Regions from separate parts of the Endozoicomonas sp. ALD040 genome, predicted to be linked through region 1. Evidence: predicted binding sites of a transcription regulator. Region 1 holds the regulator's gene; the other holds the start of a gene.
What was found. The regulator sigma-54, encoded in region 1, starts transcription at its own class of promoters, with help from an activator protein. The targets are predictions, from matches to a motif close to TGGCACNNNNNTTGCTNT.

Region 2: the regulator sigma-54 is predicted to act here: its motif matches at 2,277-2,294, upstream of urtA (urea ABC transporter substrate-binding protein).

What each region holds. Positions count from the first base shown of each region.
Region 1 is NZ_CP184829.1:662,861-668,632, reverse strand. It holds gene ACOJUN_RS02360 (HPr family phosphocarrier protein) at 1-31, opposite strand, end outside; gene rapZ (RNase adapter RapZ) at 31-888, opposite strand; gene ACOJUN_RS02350 (PTS sugar transporter subunit IIA) at 1,154-1,606, opposite strand; gene hpf (ribosome hibernation-promoting factor, HPF/YfiA family) at 1,621-1,932, opposite strand; gene ACOJUN_RS02340 (RNA polymerase factor sigma-54) at 2,103-3,557, opposite strand; gene lptB (LPS export ABC transporter ATP-binding protein) at 3,815-4,540, opposite strand; gene lptA (lipopolysaccharide transport periplasmic protein LptA) at 4,641-5,228, opposite strand; gene lptC (LPS export ABC transporter periplasmic protein LptC) at 5,212-5,772, opposite strand, start outside.
Region 2 is NZ_CP184829.1:1,576,801-1,582,572, forward strand. It holds gene ureC (urease subunit alpha) at 1-418, opposite strand, end outside; gene ACOJUN_RS04915 (urease subunit beta) at 418-738, opposite strand; gene ACOJUN_RS04920 (urease subunit gamma) at 752-1,054, opposite strand; gene ACOJUN_RS04925 (urease accessory protein UreD) at 1,120-2,052, opposite strand; gene urtA (urea ABC transporter substrate-binding protein) at 2,339-3,646, shown strand; gene urtB (urea ABC transporter permease subunit UrtB) at 3,892-5,517, shown strand; gene urtC (urea ABC transporter permease subunit UrtC) at 5,581-5,772, shown strand, end outside.

The DNA.
Region 1 (5,772 bases):
TATTAATAATGGTGATCTGCTTCTGGATCATTATTTGGAAAGCTCCCGATGTCTGACCTGAACACAGTCAAAACGTTCTTTGAGCCACTCGCCCAGTTTTTCACTAATAAATACGGAACGGTGCTGCCCCCCGGTACATCCGATCGCAATCGTCATATAACTGCGCTGTCCGGATTCGAACCTTGGTAACCATTTTTCCACGAATGTGCTGAGATCTTCAAACATCTCATTCACCATGGGTTCTGATGCCAGAAAATCTTTAACTGGCTGATCCTGACCAGTGAAGGATCTTAAGGCTTCAACCCAGAAAGGATTAGGCAGACAGCGAACATCAAAGACGTAGTCGGCATCAACTGGCATACCGTGCTTGAAGCCAAAGGACTGGATCATCAGGGTCATACTTTTGCTGGTGGAGCCGCAGAGTCGTTGTCTTATCTGTTCTCTGATTTCATGGACAGACAGTGGCGAAGTGTCCAGCCTAATATCAGCTTCTTCAGCCAGTGGGGCCAGCAGTTTCTTTTCCAGATTAATGGCTTCTGTCAGGGAAACCTTGTCATTGCTCAGAGGATGGCGACGGCGTGTCGAACTATAGCGCTTCATCAGGGTGTTGCTGTCTGCGTCGAGAAAGATTACTTGACACTCAACCCCCTGTTTTTTCAACTTTTCCAACAATGTCGGGAAGCGTTCCAGAGAGCCGGGCACATTACGAACATCGAGGCTGACAGCCATACGGTGCGGTTCGACCAGGTTGCTTTTAAGATTGGTTGGCAGATCATTCAGCATGCTGGCAGGAAGGTTGTCTACACAGTAAAAACCCTCATCTTCAAGGGCGTGAAGGGCGGAGCTTTTGCCGGAGCCTGAACGTCCACTGATGATGACCAGCTTCATGGTGTGTCCTTCCCGATTGTTTGACTGTGTAAACAGGTCTCTCACCTGGTTCCGAGTGAGGCAAGTCTATCAAAACCTAATGAGATTAGAACCAGTCGCTTTCTTTTATTTCTAGCATAGTCCGGATATTTCTATTCCATGCAGTTTTGAAGGATAAATAGGCTTTGTAGTGACAAAAGTGAAGAAGAAAGGATTTCTGAGCAAGAAACATTTTGCCTGCTTCTGTTATCAGATCAGCAAGCAAAATATTTTTTATCTACAGTCGTTAAATGGGGGAACAGATGATGCTGTAAAGTGCCTCGGAATTTTCTGCCGCTCGCATCTGACTTAACAATACTTCTGATTGAAAGCGCTCAGCGACAGCCTGCAATATATTGAGATGTTCCTGAGTATTTTCTTCCGGAACAATAAGTGCGAACACCAGATCGACCGGCTGCTTGTCCACAGAGTCAAAATCTATGGGTTCAGACAGTTTGATCAGAAGTCCGGTAGGATGCTGACAAGCACTGGAGCGACAGTGAGGCAGGGCTATGCCTTTGCCCAAACCGGTGGTACCGAGTCGCTCTCTGTTAATCAGCTTGTTAAACAGATCCTTGGTTTTGATAGCGGGAACATGCTCATTGATGATTTCCGCAACAATTTCCAGGATTTTCTTTTTGCTGGCCCCCTGCACATCGCAGAGGGTGCGCCCGGGGGTTAGAATGTTTTCAATAATCATACAACGATCGATGCTTACAGGCGGCCGTTGGCACCCTGTAGCCGGTCAAGCGTTTTCTCTTTGTGTTTTACCAGTTGTCGATCCAGTTTGTCCGACATGTCATCAATGGCAGCGTACATATCTTCAGCCTCAGCGGTTGCATTAATATCCGCCCTACGAACATGTAGAGTCGCTTCCACTTTGTGCTTCAGTTTCTCAACACTCAGAGTGACCTGAACGTTTGTAATCTGATCAAAGTGGGCGGCAAGGCGGTCGAGTTTCTTGGTGACATAATCTTTCAGAGCCTCAGTCACCTCTACATGATGTCCACTGATGTTGACTTGCATGTAACGCTCTCCTGCTGATCCCGATTCTCGACATTGGACTGCCCCCGGGATTGTACGGGCAACCCTGATTGAAAGTCTATCACTGTCAATGACAGTTAGCGCTGTTCTGAGACAAAAAATCTATGGGGCGATTTGTGGTATAAGGGCTTGTTACCTCAATCGCTGAAGGCTCAGATAAGCTGCTTGCGTTCATTCGATGGCGGTATATTCATTGATTCACGATATTTGGCGATGGTTCTCCTGGCCACTTTGATCCCCTGGTCCCCCAGCAAGCCGGCGATTTTGTTATCACTCAGTGGTTTTTTAGGGTTTTCATCGGATACCAGTTTTTTAATCAAGGCTCTGATGGCTGTTGATGAGCACTCTCCACCAGTGGCTGTGCTGACATGGCTGGAGAAAAAGTATTTCAGCTCAAACACGCCTCTTGGAGTGTGCATGTATTTCTGTGTAGTGACCCTGGAAATAGTGGACTCGTGCATATCCACTGCCTGAGCAATGTCTGCCAACACCAGGGGCTTCATGGCCTGCTCACCCTGCTCCAGAAAATCTTTCTGAAATTCAACAATCTTGCCCGCTACTTTCAGTAAGGTTTCGTTACGACTTTGCAGGTTTTTCAGAAACCAGCGGGCTTCCTGCAGCTGATTCTTCATAAAGACATTGTCACGACTGTTGTTGGCACGTTGCACCATTGAGGCGTAATTGTTGTTGATGCGAAGTCTGGGCAGGGATTCTGAGTTCAGTTCAACCGCCCAGCGGTCCCTGACTTTGGTGACCGAAATATCGGGGGTGACGTATTCCGTGTCCGCCTGGCCGATTTCTGATCCGGGCCTCGGGTTGAGGCTTTGAACAAGGCTAAGGGCTTCCCTCAGTTGATGTTCTTTGAGACGGGTACGCCGCATGATTTGGGCATAGTCACGACTACCCAGAGCCTGTAGATGATTCTGGATCAGCAGACGTGCTTCTTTCAGGAAGTGGGTTTCTTGTGGCAGTTGATTGAGTTGAACTTCGAGACATTCTTTCAGGTTGGCGCTGGCACAACCCACCGGATCAAAGTGAAGAATCCGTCGTTGCATGACCTGAAGTTCTTCAAACGCCAGTTCCTCTACCTGTTCCTGTAGCGAGAGATAAATTTCTTCCAGGGAGTGAGTGAGGTACCCGTCATTATTGATGGCTTCGATCACAGCCAGGCCCATCAGCCTGTCTCTGTCAGTCATGGGAGTCAGGTTTAACTGCCATTCCAGATAGTCCTGGAGGGACTCATTGGCCCGGGAGCGGGCAAAAGGATCATGTTCTTCATCGGTTGCAGCGGGCAGGCTGGAATAGACATCATCCCATCCGGAGTCAACGGGCAGGTCATTGGGTATGCTGTCAGCCCACTGGGGCTCTTCTGGTTCCGGGGGCTGTTCTGCTTTTTCATTGAAGTCAACAGGCTGTTCCCCTTCATCACCAGATGCAGGTGGTTCTTCAACGGACTCTTCAGACTCCAGCATCGGATTGGATTCAAGAACTTCCTGGATTTCCTGCTGAAGGTCCAGAGTGGAAAGTTGCAGAAGCCTTATGGCCTGCTGCAGCTGAGGTGTCATGGTCAGCTGCTGGCCCATTTTTAGCTGTAAGGATGGCTTCATAGGCAACTGTATACCTTTACTTCGGTGTCTGCACTGAGGGTGCCAGATTTGATGCCATCAGCGCCTGACAGTTATATCTCAGTGTCTGCTCATTATTTTGATTGGGCTACTCTCCATGTCACTGGGATTATAATCACATCTGAAGCTTCGGGAAAGTGATTCATCAAGTCAGCCATGCAACATTCAGAACAAGAGTATGAAAATAAATCAGCTCAACATCTTTGCCCGCTTCTTTCGCGAGACCAGTCAAGAGATGATCAGAGACTGAACTGATGCCCGAGATAAACGTCACGAACCTTTTGATTAGCCAGGACAGTCTGACTATCACCCTCGGCAATAATAGTGCCTTCGCTGACAATGTAGGCCTTCTCGCAGATATCCAGTGTCTCCCGGACATTGTGGTCGGTAATCAGGACTCCGATGTCCCGGGCTTTCAGGTGCGTGATAATGGCCTTGATGTCACCAACAGAAATGGGGTCAACACCGGCAAAGGGTTCATCGAGCAGAATAAATTTTGGGTCAGTGCAAAGAGCTCGGGCAATTTCTACCCTGCGCTTTTCACCACCGGAAAGGCTCATACCCGGATTGTCCCTGATATGATTGATATTAAACTCTTCCAGCAATGACTCCATTTTTGCGATGCGATCTTTCCGGGAAAGGTCGGAACGGGTTTCCAATATCGAGAGCAGGTTATCGGTGACCGTCAATTTCCTGAAAATAGAAACTTCCTGTGGCAGATAACCTACGCCAGCTCTGGCCCGGCCATGCATAGGTTCGTGAGTTAAACTCTGGCCACTAAGGTCAACCTGTCCACCGTCTGCTTTTACGAGACCTACAATCATGTAGAAGCAGGTAGTTTTACCTGCCCCGTTGGGGCCAAGAAGTCCGACAATTTGACCACTGTCGACAGCCAGAGATACATCTTTGACGACCTGTCTGCCTTTGTAGCTTTTACTGAGATGTTCTGCCTTAAGCGTTGCCATCCGGAGTTTGTCTTCCTGTTTAAAAGTTAGCTGTCGTTTTTCTGGCAGCCCTTTCAAGCCTGTTCAGTCGTTGAGCAGTGAGTGTAATGGGATATGAGTATTACTGCTTGCTCTCAGGTTTGGGTTGGTAAATCATTTTGACCCGACCATCCGGGTTGCTTTTGTTCTCACTGCCCTTGGCATTCACGGTCTGCTTGGTCAGGTCATAATCAATGCGTTCACCTGTGAAGGTATCACCCTTCTGGGTCAACTGCGCCTGCTTGATCAGTTGGATCTTATCGCCAGCCACCTGATAATCGATAGTATGACCCCAGGCTTTCAGAATGCCCTGATCATCAGGTTGCTGTTCTTCGTAGTAAGCTCTTTCCTTGTCGCCTTCTGCCACAATTTTTTTAACTTCCTGCTGGACGGAATAGATGGTCACCTTGTCTCCGGTAATTCGGGTGGTGCCCTGAATCATCACAACATTGCCTTTATAGATGGATACACCTTTCTTGTTATCGATATCGGCGGTGTTGGACTCGATCTCAATAGGCTTCTGCCGGTCAGATGGCAATGCTTGTGCCATGACTGGAAGCAGAGCCGTGGCCCCCAGCATCAGGTAATATTCGACCCCTCTGCGACGACTCTTTCTGTCTGGCCGCTCATTTGGATCAAGGCGCTTGGCCTGTTCATGGCTTTGGCTCATGAAATCCTCTTACCCTAGACTTGAGTTTAACCAGACTCTCCTTGAAGAAAGCCTCCATACCAATGGCGCGCGTACGTCCAGTGTCGTTGGTGATCAGTACCGGTCGATCAGTGACTGCCAGATCCTTTTCAGAGTATATGGTCATGAAATCAGTGTCTATTCGAACCTTACTACCATTGCCGAGGTTCGTCTGGGTCATCACCACATCATCCCAGAGCTCTATATCCTCGCTGCCGGGCAACAGTTTGCCATAGAGGGCGTCGGCCACCATGGGTTTTCCGGGGGTATTGAAATTCTCCAGATGAGGGGTTTGCAGCAACGTTGTGTCATTGTGCGGGTAATGGGTGATACTGTCTGAGACCAGTATGTAATCCAGTTCGCCCTCTTTGTTGTACTGGGTGACCCTGGTGTCAATGAAATAGTAGTCAGCGTTCTCACGAACCAGAGGCTGTTTTTTCTGAACCCCAACATGGAGTTTGCTGTCATAAGCCCAATAGCCAACGCCGACCATTATCAGCATCAGAAAAGCAATCATTATCAGGTT
Region 2 (5,772 bases), 910 kb from region 1:
GGCAGATGAAGTGGATATGGGCATCAATCCCCCCCGCAGTGACAACCTGACCTTCGCCAGCAATCACTTCGGTGCCGGGACCAATAATGATGTCGACTCCGGCCTGCACGTCGGGGTTGCCGGCCTTGCCTATCTTTTCTATCCGGCCGTTTTTAATGCCAATATCCGCTTTTACGATGCCCCAGTGATCCAGAATCAGAGCATTGGTAATGACCGTATCCACAACATCAGCCCCTGTTCTCTGACTCTGGCCCATACCGTCACGAATAACCTTGCCGCCTCCAAACTTCACTTCGTCGCCATAAACGGTAAAGTCTTTCTCCGGACTGATGAACAGATCCGTGTCACCAAGACGTACTTTGTCGCCTACAGTCGGACCAAACATGTCCACATAGGTTTGACGTTCCATTCTGGCCATTATTTATCTCCCTGCTCAAGCTCACCCATGACATCACCACGGAAACCATAGATTTTGCCTTCTCCGGCAAAACGCACCAATTCAACCTGTCGATCCTGACCAGGCTCAAAACGGACAGCGGTTCCTGCCGGGATATTCAACCGGAAACCGAGAGTGGATTCCCGATCAAAAGCCAGTGCCGGGTTCACTTCATAGAAATGATAATGAGAACCAACCTGTACTGGCCTGTCGCCAGTATTGGCCACGGAGACAACGCAGGTCTCCCGCCCTTTATTAATGTCGATTGCCTCTTCGCAGGCAATGACCTCTCCTGGAATCATAAAACCTCCTGCTCTACGCAATGGGATTGTGAACCGTCACCAGTTTGGTGCCGTCCGGAAAGGTGGCTTCTACCTGAACTTCATGAATCATCTCGGGAATGCCTTCCATGACATGGTCACGAGTCAGGATTTCACGCCCTTCATTCATCAGCTGAGCGACTGTCTTGCCGTCTCTGGCGCCCTCCATTATGTGCATCGAAATCAGCGCAATGGACTCCGGGTAATTCAGCTTTACTCCCCTGCCAAGGCGACGTTCTGCAACCAGTGCCGCTGTGTATAACAGCAATTTGTCTTTTTCTCTGGGGGTCAGCTCCATGAGAGCCCTCCAATTTATCCTTGTGGTCTTTTAATGCGCTATTGGTAGGTTATAGGCATCAACAATCAGGTATTCCAGATTCTGGGCTTACAACCTTTCCGGCCATTCAATTGGCCACGGAGCTCATTCCAAAGCCAGGTAAACAGTGTTCTGGCCTGTTCAGGTGAGCTGCCCAGATAGCGAGCAATAAAAACCCCGTTTCGCCAGGTAATGGCTGTACATTTAGAGCCTCCGCAGGCTTCCAGCCTTTCATGCAGATGATCACAACCGGGGTCTTGTTCAAAGGTCATGAGCAGTGTACCGAATACATGCTGGCCATTAAGACCAAGAAAGGACTGAGCAAGAGGTGAGCCCGCTGCCAGCTCCAGCCTTTCTCGATAAAGTGGCTGATCGTTACGAGTGAGGTGAAGATTCTGGATCACCCTGCCCTGCTCAAAGGCTTCGCCACTGGCTTTACGACCAAGACAAACGATATCCCAGCCTGCGTAGCAGCCATTGCCGTCCAACTCAATGGATGTATTCAGTTCCGCTTCTGCACCATTGAAAATAATAGTTTCCTGAGGCAACCATTCAAGACAGGCATTGTCTTGAACGACCATGGACGTCAGCTGTTTCTGAAGATGGCCATTACCATTAAAGTAGACTTTCCCTGCAGCAGGAGTAGTCACCAGTCCGGATGCACCAGAGTGGGCTTCAAAACTCTGAATCAGCTCATCACCGGCCACCAACCCTCCTGGCGGGTGAAGAATATAGAGATGCGCCAGGTCTTTACCTTCTGGCCAGAACGGACGTTGAATCCGCAGGGGACCATAATGGCGCGTGCGGCCCATGCGGGTATGGCCGTCCATGTATTTCAGCTCCACAGCAATTCCGGCACGCCAGCCGCTGTCTCCGGACGCAACGTCACCCTGATTGGAATCAGTATCCGGGTTGGATCGCGGGATAGAGTGTCGATTGAATGCCAGCCCCATACTTCTGCCCTTACTGTTAAAGGTCATCTCTGGCCTGCAAAAGATGTTCCATTTTATTTTTATACGACTGCTGACATTCTTGACCATAAAGTCAGCTTAAATGGCACCAAAAAAATACATAGGCACCATATTGGTGATCGAGGATGTTCTGAAATAAGGCATCTACTGTCAAGACGATATTAAGAAATTAACTCTAACTCAACTGTTAGAAGTGAGAGCTTTTCCTAATGAACGACAGTTACTTAATATATTGGCATGCACATTGCTGTCACACTGTCGCACATAAGGATAAAAAACAGGATTAATAAAAACTATGAAGAGCTCCCTCAAAAAACTCTCGAAGGGCCTGGTTGTAGCTTCTGCAGCAACCGCCGCCCTCTCTTTTTCGGTCATATCCCAGGCTGCAGAGACCATCAAGGTAGGTGTTTTACATTCTCTGTCAGGCACCATGGCGATCAGTGAAACCACATTAAAAGACACTGTTTTAATGATGGTGGACGAGCAGAATAAGAAAGGTGGACTACTGGGTAAGAAACTCGAAGCGGTTGTTGTTGATCCTGCCTCTGACTGGCCTCTGTTTGCAGAAAAAGCGCGTGAGCTGCTGGCAAAAGAAAAAGTCGATGTCATTTTTGGCGGCTGGACTTCCGTATCCAGAAAATCAGTTCTGCCAGTGGTTGAAGAGTTAAACGGCCTGATGTTCTACCCGGTTCAGTATGAGGGACAAGAGTCATCCAAAAACGTTTTCTACACCGGCGCAGCGCCTAACCAGCAGGCTATTCCTGCGGTTGATTATCTAATGAGTTCAGAGGGCGGCAGCGTCAAACGTTTTGTTCTGGCCGGTACTGATTACGTCTACCCGAGAACCACCAACAAGATTCTGGAATCCTACCTGAAGAGCAAGGGTATCAAAGAGTCGGACATCATGATCAATTACACGCCTTTTGGTCACTCTGACTGGCAGACCATTGTTTCTGATATCAAGAAGTTTGGTAAAGCTGGTAAAAAAACGGCGGTTATTTCCACCATTAATGGCGACGCCAACGTACCTTTCTATAAAGAACTGGCTAATCAGGGCATTGCGGCTGAACAGATTCCGGTGATTGCCTTCTCTGTTGGTGAAGAAGAGCTGTCAGGTATAGATACTGCACCTCTGGTAGGCCACCTGGCAGCCTGGAACTACTTTATGAGCGCCGAGAGTGATATCAACGATGAGTTCATCGAAACCTGGCAGACCTTTACCAAGAATGAAGAGCGTGTTGCCAATGATCCAATGGAAGCCACTTATATTGGCTTCAACATGTGGACAAAAGCCGTTGAAAAAGCAGGAACCACCAGCGTTGATGCCGTCCGTTCGGCCATGTATGGCATCACTGTTCCCAACCTGACGGGTGGTATTGCTGTGATGAACACCAACCATCACCTGACCAAACCGGTATTGATTGGCGAAATTCAGGACGATGGCCAGTTTGAAATTGTCTGGGAAACCAAAGGGGGCGTCATTGGTGATGCCTGGACTCAATATCTGCCCGAAAGCTCGAAAATTGTTGCTGACTGGTCAGCCCCGATCAAGTGCGGCAACTACAACCTGGAATCAGGTGTCTGCTCTGGTCAGAACTACTGATTAGTCGTCTTTTGTTGAAGTCATAGCAATCGTGCTCTCTAACTCCCGTAATGAGCATGGAGATTTGAGCCTTAAGACAAGGCGACGATCGCCAACGCAGGATTAAAGCCCAAATCTTCAGCGCAATAGGGAGTTAGAAAGTTCGATTGGTATCACATGGCATGAGAAGTTAGTTTTTTCATGCCATCACCAAACGCCTGTCCAATACAAGACAGGCCAACACATAGTTATTCACTGGAAATTTTATGACCTGGAGACTCTGGCAAGTATTGCCTTTAGTATGCCTCTGTCTTCTTTTTGTCTTTGTCTCATCCTCACATGCTCTGGCCAATAGCAACACCACAAGCAATGAAGAGCTGGCCAGACAATTGAGTGAGAAGTCATGGGACAAACTGGAGACCACCGTAACCCATCTCTCTGCCAAAGGTGATGATAAAAGCCAGAAACTGTTAACCCTCTGGTTATCTGGCCAACTGTTTATTGAAAAGAGCACGGGTCGTCTGGTCACGGGCAATAAGTCAGGTCGACTGTATCTCATTGCTGACCCGATTACCGATGAAGCCCTGGGTGAAGTCAAAAAGCGCAGCTTGAAAAAAATCAGAATCAATAACCGGCTGCGAAAATCCATCAGAACCGCTCTGGCTCTCTGGGACCTCAAGTCTGAAGACCCGGAAAAGCGCCTTCAGGCAGTTAAGGAAACATCCAGAAACCTTCAGGCTGACACATTGGCCATTCTCAAAACCATGCTGGAGAAGGAGTCCGATGAGGATGTTCATTCAGCTCTGACAACAGCGGTTGCCTTATATCAGATCCAACAGGGTAGTGATGAACTCAAGCTCCAAAGCCTTGAAATTCTGTCTGAGTCTGATGACCCTTTCGTTCGTTCAGTATTGGAATCAGCGAAAACAGAGACTAAGAACAAAGAAATTCTTCTGGGCATAGACACCGCACTGGCCGACATGGATCGAAGACAGGAATACTACTCCGCAATAGAAAGTGTTTTCTTTGGCTTGAGTCTGGGTTCGGTATTACTTCTGGCTGCCATTGGTCTGGCGATCACTTTTGGTGTTATGGGGGTTATCAACATGGCCCATGGCGAAATGATGATGCTTGGCGCTTATACGACTTTTGTCATTCAATCAGCTTTTCCATCATTCTTGGAACAATCTCTGTTTATTGCCATTCCTGCCGCCTTTGTTGTTGCTGGTACCGTCGGTATTTTGATTGAGCGACTGGTCATACGTCACCTTTATGGTCGCCCACTGGAAACGCTTCTAGCCACTTTTGGTATCAGTCTGATACTGCAACAGGCCGTAAGAACCGTCTTCTCTCCCCTGAACCAGGCAGTCTCAACACCGGAATGGTTAAGCGGCTCCTGGGTGATCAATGAAGCTTTATCTCTGACCTGGAACCGGGTCTACATCATTGGCTTCAGTCTGGCCGTCTTTCTGACTCTGTTGTTTATCCTGCGCTACACCCGATTTGGTTTGAATGTGCGGGCAGTTACCCAGAATCGCGCCATGGCCAACTCTATGGGTATTCCCACCCACCGTATTGACGCACTGACCTTTGGCCTTGGTTCCGGTATTGCCGGCGTTGCTGGTGTTGCCCTGTCCCAGTTAACCAATGTGGGTCCAAATCTCGGCCAGAACTACATCATCGACTCTTTCATGGTGGTGGTCTTTGGTGGTGTTGGAAATCTCTGGGGCACACTGGTGGCAGCCATGAGCCTGGGTGTCGTCAATAAGTTGCTGGAACCCTGGGCAGGTGCAGTCGTTGCCAAAATCCTGGTACTGATTTTCATTATTCTGTTTATTCAGAAAAGACCCAAAGGCCTGTTCGCCCTCAAGGGTCGTGCGGTGGAGGATTGATCCGTGAGTTCTGTAACATTGTCGTCAAAGAGCCATGAGCCAAAAAACAGCCATAGGCAAAAGATGCATGGAAAAGGTCCTCTTAGTCGTTTTCTTCTCGACGATCCAGCAGGCAAATGGCTTTTGATCGCGGTTTTTGTCATTAGCATCATGGTCTGTGGACTCAACCTTCTGGCACCTGAAGGCTCTGCCCTGCATGTCAGCAGTTATACCGTCACGCTGCTTGGAAAATATCTCTGTCTCGGCCTTCTGGCC